4 regions of the Bacillus sp. AK128 genome follow, and region 1 is predicted to be linked to each of the others. Evidence: riboswitches for the same ligand, from Rfam matches in the RefSeq annotation. Region 1 holds a riboswitch; each other region holds the start of a gene.

Region 1 (4,218 bases):
CTGAATTGAATGCCCCTACTCTCTATTTATTGGCTGCAATTTTCTTTTGGTTTATTTCAATTCAAGGGATGGAAGCGTTGTTTACTTTGTACGGCGTTAATCAGCTCGGTTTATCAAGGAGCTCTTCTGCCTTTTCTTTAGCCTTTTTCTCACTTAGCTTTGTTTTATGCGCGATTCCTAGTGGTTGGTTAGGGGCAAAGTATGGGAAAAAGAAAACCATTTTAATTGGAATCCTTGGGTTGATCATTGTTTTCCTTCTATTAATAAGAGTCGAATCACTCTTTTCCTTACGGGCAATTTTATTGGCAGGCGGAATGTTTTGGGCGTTTGTTAATATTAATGCTTACCCTTATATTGTAGAAACCGGGAGTGAGCAAAGCTTTGGCACACGGACCGGCTTATATTATCTAGTTTCTTCCTTAGCGGCCATTACCTCCCCTCCGATTCTAGGATTACTGATTGATATTTTTGGATTTAGCATTCTGTTTTACGCAGCATCAGGAAGTCTGATTCTCGCCTTTTTGTGTATGCTTAAGGTTAGTAAGGATGTAGGGACGAATACTCCGTCTGCTGGGGTAAGTTAAGGTTTTTAAAATGAACGGGAGGAACCTGTATTGGAGCCTCCCGATTTTTGTAGGTTACGAAGAATTAGATAGGTGTAGTCAGGTTTAGCTACCTAATTAGAGAGAAAAGCAGAGGATTTTGATTGAGGATATAATGATTAGATTAATTTCCTAACCGCTTCTTAAGCTATTCTAGCTCTCTTTCCCCTTTTGCTGTCTCTCAGAAATAAAGTCTTGATCCATCCCGAGTGTGTTTATCTGATTAATTATCGCCTGATGGCGTTCTTCACTATTGTTTTCAATGAAATCCATTCTGTTTCCCCTAGAATCTTGCCTTTCAAGCATCTCTTCTACCATCTGAATTAAGAGTTTTAGCATTCCTTCAATTCTATCAAGCCTTTCTTCTATCATCTTTGTCATTACATTCACCCCCTTTTTGCTAAATTATAACTCATTCTTTATAATTTAGGTATCTAAGATATCTTCAAGATTGTAAAACCTTCTATACTAAATCGAAAAGAGGGATCGTATGAAAGTAGAGGAAAAAATGACTTCACCTAATTTTAGCCTGCAGGCAAATAACGGTGAAATGGTATCACTATCGGACTTTAAAGGTAAAAAGCATGTGATTTTATATTTTTATCCGAAAGATATGACACCTGGATGCACCACAGAGGCGTGTGATTTTAAAGAGCATCATGAGAGCTTTGCAGACCTAGATGCCGTCATTATTGGCGTGAGTCCCGACCCGCTTGAGAAGCACCAAAAGTTTGTAGAGAAATACGATTTACCTTTTCTATTATTGGTAGACGCGGATCATCAAGTTGCAGAAAGCTTCGGTGTGTGGACCTTGAAGAAAAATTTTGGCAAGGAATACATGGGAATTGAACGCTCCACCTTTGTGATTAGCAAAGAGGGAATCATTGAAAAGGCATGGAGAAAGGTCAAAGTAAAAGGCCATGTTGAAGAAGCTTTAGCTTTTGTACGTGAGAATTTGAGTTAATATTATTCCACTTCTTTTTGGAGGAAGTGGATTTTTTTCTCTCTTACTACTAGTACATGATTCCTATTAACTTTAGCACCATCATCATGTAAGCTAGATATAAAGATTGATAAAGGCAAAACTATTGAAAAGTAGTGACGCAAAGCTATAGGGACTAAGGAGATTCTATGTCTGCCAGCTGCCAACAACGGAGAACTTTATCAAACTTTAACTAGAGTTAAGGAGAGGATAAAGAATGAAGAGAATAAAGTCGATCGTTACAGCCGGGGTGTTTGCAGGTGCGTTATTGGTCGGGACATCTGCTTATGCGAATACGGATTCAAGAAGTGTTGAGTCTGGATTAACACCTGATGAGTTCTTTTATTTCATGGACAAGCTTGGTGAAAACATTGAATTATTTTTCACATTTGATGAAGACACCCAGTCTGCATTACTTTTGCAATATGCACAAGAACGTCTAGCTGAGTCTACTAAAATGATAGAAGAAGAAAAACTAGAGTATGTCAATAAACTGGTCGATGAGTATCTAAAAACACTAGAAGAAGCTGAAGAACTCGTTTCAGAAGTTATTCTCGATGAAACTGTTGATGAAGACACTAAGCAGCAATTAACCGAAGAACTTGAGAATACAACAGTTATTGATGAAACAATTCATGATTCATTAGAGGATGGACAACTGGACGAAGTCGTCGAAAAGACACTAGAAGTTAAACTTGTAGCAAATGTTATAAAAGGATTAGATCCTGAAAAAGTGACGACCCTTCGTGAACAAGGTCTTGGCTACGGACAGATTTCTAAAGTCATTGGACTTGCTGAAAAGTCTGGGAAAACTGAAGAGGAAATTTTAACTATGCTTCAAGAAGGCAAAGGGTTTGGCGAAATTGCTAAGGAGCTGCAGGTTGATTTATCGACTGTTGTGAAAAAAGGGAAAGGTCGCAACAAAGTAGTTGATGAGACAACTTCTGATGAAGAGGAAGCTTCCGAAGAAACAACCGAAACCGATGATTCCACACCAGAAGATGAAGTGGAAATTGAAGAGGAAGCTGAAGAAGAAACGGAAGTTGCTGTTGAAGAGGAAGAAACTGATGATGAAGACAAGCAAGTAGTCACTACTTCATCTGTTTCCTCAGAAACAACTACCGTTAAAAAGGAAGAAGCTGCTAAAGAAAAGAATGCCGTTGCCACAGAAAAGAAGAAAATTGCTGAGGAAAAGAAGAAGGCTGCTGAAGAACAAAAGAAAGCTACCGAGGATAAGAAAAAGGCCGCTGAAGAACAAAAGAAAGCTGCTGAGGAAGAGAAAAAGGCTGCTGAAGAACAAAAGAAAGCTACCGAGGATAAGAAAAAGGCCGCTGAAGAACAGAAGAAAGCTGCCGAGGATAAGAAAAAGGCCGCTGAAGAACAGAAGAAAGCTGCCGAGGAAGAGAAAAAGGCTGCTAAAGAACAAAAGAAAGCTGCTGAAGAGAAAAAGAATGAAGGAAAAGGGAATAAGCCAAATCAAGAAGCTGAGGAAGAAGAGAGTGAAGAGGAAAGTGAAGAAGACGAGTAAACCTATTCTTCTTTTGAAAGGACTTGTTACCCACAAGTCCTTTTTTCATTTTAGAAAGGAGTGATCCAAAACTAACGGTTCACTCCTTTTCCCACTTTTTATTTACCCGCTCTGCCTAACCGTATGATTCTGCTCCACCTTCATATGCCGGTTCATCGCTACAAACAACACAACCGCACTAATGAACAGTAACGAGCTCGTGATAAAGAATACAGCTGAGAATCCAAAATAAGCCGAAATCATTCCACCCATAAACGGACCGATGATATTACCTAAGAATCTCAGGCTTGTGTTGTATCCCAGTACCTCACCCTGCATGGAGATGGGTGCTTCTTGACGTATATAGGCAATTCTTACCGGGATGACTCCGCCAATCGCTATACCAAGAAAGAACCGGATGATGGTGAGCTGCCAAATATTTGTGACAAAAGCACCTGGAAGATATACGACCGCCGCAATCACAAGTAGAATAATTAATACCTTTATATAGCCTATATTATCGGCTAGTGTTCCCCATCTTCTACTCATCATTAAATTCCCAAGCCCTGCCGCTGAGAAAACGATCCCTGAGAAGAATGCTATATTTTCAGGACCATGTAGCTCACTAACATAGAGTGAAAGAATCGGTTGAATGCTAAAGTGAGCAATTTGGATCAGAATCGAAATAAACAGTACTGTCATTAACACAGGATTCTTTGCCATGTGAGCAAGGACTTCCTTACTTGTATAATGCTTGCTCGTTTCCTCTTTCGTGCCCGTTTTGTATTCCTTGGTAATCGTTACTAGAATCGCAGATATGAAGATAAACACGGCAACGGATTGAAATGTAGCCGCAAATCCGATTGAATCTGCTAGAACTCCACCAATCATCGGACCTAACAGAGCTCCCGTGATACTTCCTGTTTGTAACGTCCCCATCACACGCCCTGCAATTTCCTTAGGAGTTTGTGTAGAAATATAAGCCTGTGATAAGGATATAAAACCTGTACAAATGCCCATGAAAAGACGAAGGAAGAAAAGCTCTCCTACACTATTTACTAACCCCATTAAGAAAATGGAGATTCCTAATAATGTCGAGGTGAAAATCAATATCTTTTTTCTTCCGT
Region 2 (4,218 bases), 200 kb from region 1:
TTTCATGTGAAATGTTTATAATCAAATTAAATTGTTTTTGAGAGGGGTAGATAGATGAAATATCGTGTTTCTGCAGTTCAGTATCACTTGCATACCATTCAGTCTTTTGAGGAATTTGCTGCACAATGTGAACATTACGTAAAAACAGCAGCTGAATATGGTTCAGAGTTTGTATTGTTCCCTGAGTTTTTAACGACACAGCTTTTATCAATTGGCAGTAATCATGGAACAGGCTTAACCATTAATGAGCTTCCTGGTTTTACTGAACAATATATTACGTTATTTACTAGATTAGCTTTAATTCACAAGATGCATATTATTGGTGGTACTCATGTGATCAACAGAGATGATAAGTTATACAATGTTGCACATTTATTTTACCCAGATGGTCGTGTGGAGGAGCAAGCAAAGCTTCATATTACACCAACTGAGGTACACGAATGGAATATGGCTGCGGGTAATGATTTTAGAGTGTTTGACACTGAAAAAGGAAGAATCGCAGTTTTAACCTGCTATGATATAGAGTTTCCTGAAATTGTTCGAATTGCTAAAGCAAAAGGAGCAGATGTAATCTTCGTTCCTTCTTGTACAGATGACCGTCACGGCTTCCACCGTGTTCGTTACACAAGTCATGCACGTGCCATTGAAAACCAAGTGTATGTGGTATTAACGGGAACAGTCGGTTCCCTACCAACTGTTGATTTTATGAGAGCGAATTTTGGTCAGGCGGCAATCATTACGCCAAACGATATTCCATTCCCACCGCAAGGTTTGTTAGCTGAAGGTGAGTTGAATAATGACATGCTTGTAACGGCAGATTTAGATTTAAGCCTTTTATATGAAGTTCGTGAAAAAGGATCGGTTACAACGTGGAGAGATCGCAGAACAGACCTTTATACAGATTGGCACGATATTAAAATTAACGGATAATCTACCAGAGAAGGAGATTTAAACAATGGAATATGTAAGAGTTCAAAGTATAGACGATCCATTATTTAAGCAATTACACGATCTAATGAAAGAAGTATTTCCTCCAGAAGAGGTACTAGAATTCTCCCTTTGGAAAGAGCCGTTAGAGGATCCAGCTATTTTTGTATATGTGGCTGTTCATGAAGGTAAGGTGGTTGGAATCACGGAGTACCGCTACTATCCACAGTGGAATGTAGCAATGACTGATTTCACGATCGTAAGTCAAGCGGGGCTAAGCCTAGGACGCTTCTTGGCTAATAATCGTTTATCTCACCTTCAGAAGCTTGCTGCCGAAAATGGTGGCCAGCAGCTTAAAGGTATGTTTGCTGAAATCTATGATCCTTATCAAAAAGAGGACTTTGATTTCGGTGGGGTTCCCATGATGAATCCATTCGTTCGTCGTGAAGTATTATCACACCTAGGCTACCAACGTCTAGATTTTAAATATGTCCACCCTTCATGGGAAAACAATGGAGCAGCCGTATCTGGTTTAGACCTTTGCTTCATGCCAATGAGTGAAGAGCTAACTGAACTACCAGCATCTCTAGTAGTTGATTTCCTTTCTACTTATTACTCAGTACTACCAGATAAGCCAGCAGAATGGCTAAGCATGGTAGAAGAGCTAAGGAAGAAAGATACAGTAGCTTTACAACCATTATAAAAAATCAGAACCCCTTATTAGCATATAAAGCAAATAAGGGGTTTTTTAGTGGTTTTTGGAAAATGATAGATGTGGGTATTTATTCCTTGAAAATTTTTAAAACGGACATAAAAATGTAGGTACTTTTAACTAATATATGATATAGTGATATAGTGAAATTTAGCACTACATTAAAAATATTGAAAAAGGCAAACTTATTGAAAAATAAGGACGCAAAGCGAAGGACCTAAGGTAGATGCTATGGTAGCCTAGCCGCCAAGAATAATTTTCTGATCCATAATGGTGAACAGAGATAATTCTGTTTGCCTTTTTTTATGCTGAAATGGCAGAGCAGCAAAGAAATTAATTTAGAATACTAAATCGCAAAGGGAGAACTCATCATGAACCGAAAGATGCAGCAAAGATTTAGCAAGAAAATAAGCATTAAACAAAAACTTATTGGTAGTTTTATATTGGTTACTTTGATTTTTGGTTTAGCCTCTTTTTCCTCATTCCAAAATATGAAAGAAACGAATGAAGCATATGATTATTTGATAGACAGGGTATCTGAAATTAGGTCTATTTCTCAAGAAATTCAGTATCATACGGAAGTTCAGTTGAGTTCATATACAGCATACTTACTGTACGTAGATTCTGATTATATCGAAGTGATGAATCAAGCCAATGCTTCGATTGATGAATTAATAGTAAGAGCAAGAGAGTTAGGTACTTTACAGGAAACACAGGATCGTTTAGATGAAATCGAAAACTCTAATCAAGAGTTTAGTATAAATGCCAATCGAATCTTATCTTCCATCTACACAAACAGAAACCAAGCTATTAAGGATGGAAAAGAACAACTTTTACCTACTAGTGATAAATTAATCGAACAGACAAAGTCCTTTCAAAAGTGGTTGACGGACGATATCTTAGTAAATAAAGTAGCTGAAACAAAAGAAAAGTCTCAAGCAGCTGTGACACAAGTGTTAATTCTTAGCTCTATTGCGGCATTATTAGCAATTAGTGCCGGAATTATCATCTCTAGATTCATAGCAAACCCAATTGTCCAACTTGGTAAAGTAGTAGGATTGGTAGCTTCAGGGGACTTAAATGTAGAAAAAATAAACATAAAAAGTAAAGATGAAATCTATGAATTAAATCAATCCTTTGAGCGAATGACTAACAATCTAAGTGAAATGATTGGTAGTATTGCGAATAATGCCGACCAGGTGGCAGCTTCGGCCGAACAGCTTAATGCAAGTGCCGAGCAATCTAGTCGAGCAACTGAAACCATTTCTGCTTCAATCCAAGAGATTGCTAGTGGAGCAGATGTAACAACTAGGAAGATGGACAAAAACTCCACTGCTTTACAAGAAGTGTTAGAAGGAGTAGTAAGAATCTCTGAAAGTGCTTCGGTTGTGTCTGAGCTATCTAGACAAACGAATGCAGAAGCAGAGGATGGTGGGAAAATTGTTAGTGAAAACCTGAAGCAAATGAAGTTTATTCATGAATCCGTTAATCGTTCTAATCAGGTGATCGGCACATTATCAGAGCGCTCTAAAGAGATTGGTGAAATCTTAAACGTCATTACGGCTATTGCTGAACAGACGAACCTTTTAGCCTTAAATGCTGCGATTGAAGCAGCTCGAGCTGGTGAGCATGGTAAAGGATTTGCGGTAGTAGCTGATGAAGTCAGAAAGCTTGCCGAACAATCAAAACAATCCACACAAAATATCGGAAACCTTGTCACACTGATCCAAAAGGATACTTCCGAATCGGTAAAAATCATGAGTGAAGTGATGAATAACGCAGAAAATGGTGTGAAGGTTTCTGAGCAAACATCTGCCAAATTTAACGTTATATTAGAAAGTACAAGAAATATTACACCTCAGGTTGAAGAAGTAACAGCAACCGTTGAAGAAATTTCTGCTAGCATCCAAGAGGTTTCTGCTTCTGCAAATGAGATTGCTAGCCTATCACAATCTAACACAACAAGTTCAGAAGAAGTGGCAGCATCTGCTGAAGAACAGCTAGCCTCTATGGAAGAAATCACTGCTTCCGCACAGGCACTAGCATCCATGTCAGAAGAGTTACAGGTGCTCGTAAGTCGATTTAAGCTTTAATTTGGAAGTTAGTAGATAACACCAACCCCCTTATCAGGAATACTGGTAAGGGTTTTTTTGTTGTAAATTTTTACAAACTAATAAACTTTCGATGGTTCTTGTTTACCTAATCATATTGTGAATCCTAATTGCTGATCGCATTTTCTAGCTTGGTTCTCGTAACTAACCTGTGAGTCAGCAATTACCTATTTGGAGTTGATTGTCTAAAGTGTAAATGAATTGTAAAAAAGGGGATGAAATGTTTTCCATATATGTACAAATCCCATTTAACTTTATGAGTTTTTAACAACAGCTTAACCATACTAACTTGTTAACAAGTTAGTATAAGTTTTGTAAGCAGATGAAAGGGGAGAGAGAATGACGAAAATTCGGGAGGAGCCTCTTCAGCATTTAGAAATTGCTGAGTTCTTAATTCATAATATTCGTTCAAGTGTTTATGAAGTGGATCAAAAGATCCCATCCGAAAATGAGCTTTGCCGTCAGTTC
Region 3 (4,218 bases), 900 kb from region 1:
TGACATGGGGATTAGGTGAAAGTAGAAGTGCGACTGAGAGTATTTTTGTTCTACCAAGGTGGAGACGAAAGGGGATTGCAAAAGCGATGATTACTGAAGCCTTGCTTTTCTTGAAAGCCAAGGGAAAGACGGAAGCAACTCTTGGTGTATTTGGAGAAAACCAGGAAGCTATTCCTCTTTATCTCTCACTAGGCTATAAGATGGAAGGGATCAATATAGAATTAGGACTTGAAATATAAATTAGATATAAAAAAAGCGCTGTAAGCACCAGCGCTTTTTTGATGGGTCCTACCTAATTATCCCGTGAGGAAGCATTGCATGAGCACCCTTTACCCCATTTACCACTTGAGTGACTCGTAAATCAACTGCTACACTAGCTAATGCCAAAGCTTCTGCTTTTTCAATGCCATAAAAACTTTGCATGAGTATAACCATCTCATCAAGAGCTGTGGCTGTAGCTTCATTTAAGTCCTCATTAAAGCCAAATGTGATCCAGCCTGTTGGAGTTTTTGCTCTAGGCATGTTTAATTCAAGTTCTTCATGGACAATCAAAGTAATATCAACATGATCCATCGGGCATTCAATCGCCGTTCCAGACACCTCACCATCACCTTGGGCAGCGTGACCATCTCCAATCGAAAATAATGCACCCTCAACAGAAATAGGTAAGAACAAGCTAGTTCCTCTAACTAGTTCTTTACAATCAATATTTCCTCCTGCATACCGTGGAGGAGCTGTTGGAAGAACACCATCCTCAGCAGGAGCAACACCCATCAATCCCATAAACGGCTGTAAACCAACATGGAATGGCTTACCTCCAATCGAACAGGTACCGGTCATCTTAACTTGATCTAATTCCCAGTCCAGTTGAACGGAAGTCGCTTCTACTAACCCTAACTTTTCATTTTGCCAGCTCTTATATCCCCCAGCCCAGTTACGACCATACCAACCTGGAATCAGGTCATTTACTCTGACCTCAAGCACCATTCCTGGTTTCGCTTCTTTAATAGCGATTGGCCCAATGATTGGATGACCTGGACGTTCTTCACCTTCTCGTGAAGTGAAAATCGTTCGTTCTTCTTCCTTTGATTTAGAATATCCCCACTGAATATCAGCCGTTGTTAAATGAAGGGTATCTCCTGACTGAACAGTTATAATCGGCTCGTAGCTTCTGCTAAAGGAACCGTGTAAGTTTTCGTTTTTAAGTTCAATTTTATGAATCAAGTCTGACCACTCCTACATAATTTTATAGCCTCTTATTAGTTCCATATAAGATAAGTAAAAACCTTTATTATTTAGAAAAACGTTTCTCTTATCAGAATGTTGGAATATAAGTTAAGATTTATTCACTGTATATACAACTGGGTGTGCAGAAAATACAGTTTGCGTGCAGACCACTAGGTTATAGAAATACAATAGATAAGGTGAAAGAACTAAAATAGTTAAAAGGTACTACAAACATTCATAAATATACTAAATTTTCCTAATCAATAGGAACATATTCCTGTTTCACTATTGCATATAGGAATATATTCCTATATTATGTAATTAGATAGTTAATTAAATAGACAATGATAAAGGCAAACTCATCGAAAGGTGGGGACGCAAAGCTAAAGGGGCTTAATTTAAACTTGATTATGCCAGCCAGTTACCGATAGAACATCTTCATTTTGCTGACAGATAGACTAATCGGGTTTTAGATTAGTCTATTTTTATTGCTTCTGAAAATTTATGATAGGAAGGCAATAGGTGTAAGATATGGAGATTGTGTATTTATTTATTGGGTTATTTCTAGGGGCAATTAGTCTACAATTCTATAAACATATCATTAAAGCAAAAGTGAAGGAACGTTGGGCTAATGAAAGAAGAATTTATAATTTAGTGGAAAATTCTAAGGACATCATTTATTACTATGAGGTCAAACCCGAGCGAAAATTTAAATACTTAAGTCCTTCTATTGAAACCATGCTAGGAGAAGGACTAGTAGCAGAAAGTCTAAAGAATCCAAATACACCCATTGATTTAATACATCCAGATGATCACGAATTGCTTCTGAATAAGTTTCAAGGCAAACTAGACTATAATAAACCGATTATTCAACGCTGGAGAAATCCACAAGGAGATTACATAGTTTTTGAGGAATATGCAACACCCATATATAAGGATGGCGAAATAGTAGCGATCCAAGGGATTATCCGGAATATTGACGATAAAGTTAAGCTACAGCAGGATCTAGAATACCGTATTTCACATGACTCTCTCACTGGTATATATAATCGAAGTTATTTTGACCAAAGAATGGAACGTTATAATAAAGAATTAGACACAGCAGTAGCCGTCATTTTATGTGATTTAGATGAGTTGAAGCAAATTAATGATACATTAGGACATCGGACAGGGGATTTGTTAATAAAAGAAACGGCAATGCTATTGGATCAGTTTTCAAATCGTGAAACAGTGGTGGCAAGGATTGGTGGAGATGAATTTGCGATTCTTCTAGAAAAAGAAGGGAAGGATCATGCTGAGACGCTTATCAATGACCTAAGAAATACAATTGATCAATATAATAAAACAAGTGAAGCGTTTCAAATTAAAGTTTCAATAGGATATTCCTATAATGATCACTCAATCGGGAATATGAGTAAGCTATTTGTTACCGCTGATGCAAAAATGTATAAAGAGAAAAATATTAAACGAGGATTCCAGTCAGTGGGATCTCGATAGAATTCAGTTACAATAACGCTATACTTCTTATAAACTAAGCCCAACTTTCAATAGGAAAGTTGGGCATTGGCTATTTGTTTAAAAGCTTTTCAATCACGAGCTTTGTTAAATTAGGAACTACTTCTAGCGAGTAGGTTAATTCCATTCGCTCATACTTCTTGTGAGCATCAAATCCATATGGTCCGATGTTGATCACGGGTACATTAATTTCACGGATATCATTGTAATTAACATAGTGCTTCGTCCCCCAGCCAGGATTGTTCATCGCAACAGCTTCTATTCCACTAGGGTCATCACTTAAAGCAACAAAGCTCATATCAGATATATACGGGAAGAAGTTTCTTACCACAATTGGATGCTGGTAACTAGGTTGGATTATGTCAACAGCCTTGTCTAGTGCGCCAATTAATTTTTCCTCAGCCTCAGTTTTTCCACTTAATTCAATCCTAGGTGAATAAAGAGAGGAGTAAAATAAAATCATCGCGGGACGTTTATCCGTCATCCACTTCCACGCTTCTTCTACCACCTTAGCCGCAAACATTCTAGTATCTAAACTTTGATCTAATAGAAGTTGCTCTTTAAAGATTTCCATATGTGCAGTATAGGCATCCCCGTGTTCATTCAATAAGTGTTCATGCATTTCTTCATACGTAAAAACACGTGGAGTCCAGACTAACTCTTTATATGGCTCACCACTAATACTGCAATAGGTATGATATCGTTCTCGATACAATTGGAGGGCATTTTCAAATGCAATATTTGCCTCAGTCTTTAGTTTCTCTAACACATCCTTAGGCGACCAAGAATGGATGAAGAAGTTATAATAAACATAAGCAGAAAGGGCTGTTTGAACCGTATAAGACGGCTTTAAGTCGGTTTGCTTAAGAGAAACCGGTGGGACCGTAGTTTCACCGTAAGCTTCATTGGATAATGAAGGGTTATAATTAATCTGCCTAGTTAATTCAGCTGCTAGGAAATTTGGGTCTAGTCCTTCAAAACATGATCCTACATGAGTCTCAGCTCCAGTAATAAAGAAGGAAGGTAGTAGTTTCCCTACGGTTCCTTTATAAATATAGCGATTTTCATCTCCTTCATATCGAGGGGAGACAAAATCAGCATTAATTGCGCCTATATAATGAAAGTGATGCTCTTCTTTCCAAGCGATTAGGTCCTTTAATGCAGATAAGATACCATGTGATCCATCCTCTTCATCACATTCTGCTACGAACACGAGATTTCCTTTTAGCTCTTCGGGATGCTCGGAATAATATTTTAATAGATAAATATGACTAGCTAAACCACTTTTCATATCCAAAACACCACGGCCAAACATCCACTCATTAGAATGGGCATGTGTCTTTACGATTTCATCATGAAGAGTTTCTTTCTTGATTTCTTCTAGGAGCTCATCAGGATGAATGGCTTGATCTTTTAAATGATTAAAATCCTCAATCCCAACTGTATCCATATGTCCCATCAAAATCACTGTTTCGT
Region 4 (4,218 bases), 750 kb from region 1:
CTTCATTAGCAACAACAGCAAAGCCTTTTCCGTGCTCACCTGCTCTAGCTGCCTCAATCGCAGCATTCAAGGATAATAAGTTTGTTTGTTCCGTAATATTTGTAATGAGGTGAACGATATTTCCGATCTCTGAGGAGCGATTACCTAATATTTTCACCGTATCAGTTGAATTTTTTAAAGAATCTTGTATATCTGACATTTGATTCAATAATGAACTGATTTTATCATTTGCTCTTTCTGCCTCTGTAAATACATTTTTAGTTTTCTCAGACACTAGTAAGGAATGATCTTTAATCTCCTCGACACTTTTGGTAATGTCCGTGATTGAGTCTAAATTCTTATGGTTTCCACCTTCTTGTGTCTTGGAAATTTCGGCTGCGGTTTGAACATTATTTGTAACAACCCCTGATAGCTGAACCATTTCTTCTGCATGGTTGGTTAAGAATGTCGTATTATCGGCAACTACTTCCCCTTTTTGAAGGATCCCACCAATCAAATCCTGCAAGCTATCGAGCAGAGAATTAAAGTTACTCGCTAATTCTCCAACCTCATCTTTTCTATTAATTGTTAATCTTTGTGTTAAATCCCCTTCATTATTTACTAGCTCTTTAATTTTTCCGTTAACCTCTTGAATAGGTTTTATTAATCTTTTGTTGACAATATAACTTATGACGGCACTTATAATAATAAATATCACGGTTATTATTACAAAGTATTGTAATAAGGAGTTCGCATCCGCATATGCCTCGTTTGTAGGAACTGAAATCATAATTCCCCAATCCATTTCTGCTGCTTTACTATAAAAAATTAAATTATTCTCTCCATTAAAGTTTGTTTCAATTACACCGGTCTCACCATTTATACTATTAGTAACAACTCCATCCAAATCACTATTTTGATAATCCGAGATCTTCTTAGAAAGAATATCCTCTTTAGATTGTCCGGCAACAATGGTTCCATCGTTTGTAAAGACAGTCACATACCCACTGTCTCCCAGTTTTATGTTAGAGATAATGTTAATTAAACTATCAATCTGATTTCCTCCTGAAGCTACTCCTACAACCTCACCATTATATCCATAAATGGGTGATGAAGATAAAACGATTGGTGCTCCATTTAAGCTTGGTGTTGCAGAAGGAACTGGATCATATGTTTTGGTTACTTCATTCATACCACCCTGAAAATGTTCAAATTCACTAACTGGTATTTTAGCTCCACCTAAGTAAAGGAACCCTTCATGGTCCATAAATCCAAAAGCATCAGGGTTTTCCATTCTCTCTGCTATTCTAATTCCTAAATCATCCGCTTTTTTAACATCTTGAACCTTTAATTCATCTGCTTCAGCAATGTATTGCATGATATCTTGTTTCCCTTTAATCCAAATATCAATATTTGCTGTTACTGACTGGAGTTGACTAAAGGCTTGATCTTCAAACCTTTCATATAAGAAGTCCTTTGCTTTCATATAACCAATAGCGGACAGGCAAATCAAAGAAATTGTAATTAATAAGCTGATAACTAATGTATTTTTGACAACCAATTTCATAAGTCACACTCCATGTTGTTATTTCATCCTTAGGTAACACCCTATAAATATTTTTTCACCATTAGCTTCTAAGCAAGTAAAGAACTTAGTGATATTCTCTATCAAACTCCTTTATCAGCGCATTAAAAAACCACCTAAAAAAGGCGGGCATTAATCCAGCTTTTTTCGGTAACCCAGCCACCTTTGCAAATGATTGCATTAGGCCTGTAGGCTTTGCGTCCTTACCTTTCGATAAGTTTGCCATTATCGTTAGACTAGTTTTATTTTACTAGGATAATTGTATCAGTTTTATTTATGTTTTTCTACGATAATATTAAATTAAATGAATGATGTAATAACCATAACTAGAATAGCTACATTTCAAATTTCTGCATTTCTTGTTAGATAAATATTTTTCTAACTATATTGATTTTTCTCAAAAAATAATAAATAATTATCCTAGTAAAATAAGGAAAATAATGGTTAAAAGTGATCTATAGATTCCATTTAGATTATAAATAGATTATTTTTACTTACTTTATCAAATAAATTTAAGGGGGAATAACATGCTGCAAACAAATAAACCAGCAGAACAAAATCTTGATTTAAAAAAGTCTTCCATATTAGGGCCCGGGTTAATTGTTGCCGCTACCGGAGTCGGTGCAGGTGATCTAGTTGCTGCTCTAGTAGCTGGTACAAATTATGGATTAGTATTTCTTTGGGCAATTCTAATAGGGTCTATTCTAAAATTCACTTTAAATGAAGGGGTTGGCCGCTGGCACTTAACAAGTGGGAAAACGATATTAGAAGGCTGGCACATAATGGGTAAATGGGCAACAGGCTACTTTGGTGTATACTCTATTATTTGGGGCTTTGTTTATGGGGCTGCCGGTACAGCTTCCTGTGCTCTAGCAATGGCTGCATTATTCCCTCAACTTTCGCTAACTCAATGGGCTATAATCCATGGATTAATTGGATTTATCTTGGTCTGGTGGGGGAAATATAAAACGTTTGAAAAAGTAATGAATGTGTTGGTCGGACTTATGTTTATTACAGTTGTTGGGTCTGCATTACTAGTCATTCCACAACTAAATGATATTTGGGGGACTGCTGTACCGACACTTCCAGAAGGGTCTTTATTATATGCACTCGGATTAATCGGGGGTGTTGGCGGCTCTTTAACAATGGCTTCTTACGGCTATTGGTTACAAGAAAACAAATGGACAGGTCCATCGTTTATCCGTGCCGTTCGCTATGACTCCGCGGTTGCGTATATCGTTACCGGATTATTTACCATCTCACTGCTTATATTAGGGGCAGGGCTATTGTATGGTACAAATGTTGATATAAGTGGAGAAAAGGGATTAGTAGAGTTTGCTTCAATACTAGGAAACGAGCTCAATCCAGCTGTTCGCTATTTATTCCTTATTGGATTCTGGTCTGCATCTCTAACCTCTGTCCTCGGAGTTTGGAATGGTGTTCCTTATTTATTTGCTGACTTCATCCGAACCATTCGTCACCAAGATATTAGTAGGGAAGATTTAAGTAAAACAAAGGCATATCGTTTCTATGTACTATGGTTGACTTTCCCTCCTATGTTATTACATTTTATTGGGAAACCAGTTGGATTAATTATTGCCTATGGGGCATTAGGATCAATCTTTATGCCTTTTCTCGCCATTACTTTAATCTATCTATTAAATAAAAAAGAATATGTTGGTACGATTGATCGTCATCAGTCAATATCGAATATTGGACTAAGCGTTAGTATTTTGTTATTCATCGTTTTGACCATTAATGAATTAAAAAATATGTTCCTATAAACCTTAAGGGGACGGTTCTCTTACTTCCAAATGAAGCAATGAACTGTCCCCTTTAGTGTTACACACCAAGATTTATTGATTCTTTTCTTCTAAGTAAAGCAATTGCTCTTTCTGGATAGTCTGTAATGATCGCATTGACTTGTAGATCAAGTAACCGCTGAATTTCTTCAGGCTCGTTGACTGTCCAAATCCGAAGCTGATCACTTAGTAACCTTATTTGTTGTGCTAATTCAGGTCTTGTCATAATAAGCTGTTTGTTTATATGTAATGCTTCCAATTGTAAAGTTTGTATATAATCATGGGGTAGAGAGATTGCATCATTTAAAAGCCAAGCAATGTTTGAATCTGGGTCTATTTTTTTCATTCGTAGGAGTGAAGGCAAATGGAAGGATGAATACACAACCTTGCGACCATTTCCGTATTTCTTGACTATTTCATGAACCTTCTCCTCAATTCCTTCATAAGGAACCGCATAGGTCTTTAACTCAATATTCAATTCTATGGGGTCGGCAGCTAATAATTCCAGAACTTCCTTTAGTGTTGGAACCCGCTCTGTGTCCCACTCTTTGTCGTATTCAGTCAAATAAGTAAATGGGCTTCCTGCACTAACCTGCTTAATTTCTGCTAAAGAAAGATCCTTAATCCACCCTGTACCGTTTGTAGTACGTTCAAGTGTTTCATCATGAATGACTACCACTTCACCGTCTTTTGTCAGATGAACATCTATCTCAAGACCATCAACACCTTGTTCAATTGCTTTAGAAAAGCTTAGTAACGTGTTTTCTGGATAGGTGCCTTTTGCTCCGCGGTGACCATAGATTTTTGTCATACAGATCCCTTCCTTCTTATAGTTTACCAGTATCTATTCCT

The links. Region 1 has a riboswitch for cyclic di-GMP ahead of M1D60_RS01770 (DUF5667 domain-containing protein). Riboswitches for the same ligand answer to the same signal wherever they lie in the genome.
Region 2: another riboswitch for cyclic di-GMP. It lies ahead of M1D60_RS00840 (methyl-accepting chemotaxis protein); the one in region 1 lies ahead of M1D60_RS01770 (DUF5667 domain-containing protein).
Region 3: another riboswitch for cyclic di-GMP. It lies ahead of M1D60_RS21010 (sensor domain-containing diguanylate cyclase); the one in region 1 lies ahead of M1D60_RS01770 (DUF5667 domain-containing protein).
Region 4: another riboswitch for cyclic di-GMP. It lies ahead of M1D60_RS21700 (methyl-accepting chemotaxis protein); the one in region 1 lies ahead of M1D60_RS01770 (DUF5667 domain-containing protein).

What each region holds. Positions count from the first base shown of each region.
Region 1 covers NZ_CP096379.1:372,013-376,230, reverse strand. The annotation lists gene M1D60_RS01785 (SLC45 family MFS transporter) at 1-584, shown strand, start outside; gene M1D60_RS01780 (hypothetical protein) at 756-983, opposite strand; gene bcp (thioredoxin-dependent thiol peroxidase) at 1,093-1,566, shown strand; cyclic di-GMP riboswitch class I at 1,671-1,752, shown strand; gene M1D60_RS01770 (DUF5667 domain-containing protein) at 1,802-3,112, shown strand; gene M1D60_RS01765 (MFS transporter) at 3,215-4,218, opposite strand, start outside.
Region 2 covers NZ_CP096379.1:172,283-176,500, forward strand. The annotation lists gene M1D60_RS00830 (carbon-nitrogen hydrolase family protein) at 55-930, shown strand; gene M1D60_RS00835 (GNAT family N-acetyltransferase) at 956-1,630, shown strand; cyclic di-GMP riboswitch class I at 1,808-1,890, shown strand; gene M1D60_RS00840 (methyl-accepting chemotaxis protein) at 2,011-3,732, shown strand; gene M1D60_RS00845 (GntR family transcriptional regulator) at 4,090-4,218, shown strand, end outside.
Region 3 covers NZ_CP096379.1:4,187,359-4,191,576, reverse strand. The annotation lists gene M1D60_RS21020 (GNAT family N-acetyltransferase) at 1-239, shown strand, start outside; gene M1D60_RS21015 (acetamidase/formamidase family protein) at 289-1,224, opposite strand; cyclic di-GMP riboswitch class I at 1,570-1,656, shown strand; gene M1D60_RS21010 (sensor domain-containing diguanylate cyclase) at 1,759-2,724, shown strand; gene M1D60_RS21005 (M20/M25/M40 family metallo-hydrolase) at 2,795-4,218, opposite strand, start outside.
Region 4 covers NZ_CP096379.1:4,339,585-4,343,802, forward strand. The annotation lists gene M1D60_RS21700 (methyl-accepting chemotaxis protein) at 1-1,546, opposite strand, end outside; cyclic di-GMP riboswitch class I at 1,711-1,798, opposite strand; gene M1D60_RS21705 (Nramp family divalent metal transporter) at 2,092-3,348, shown strand; gene M1D60_RS21710 (glycerophosphodiester phosphodiesterase) at 3,407-4,177, opposite strand.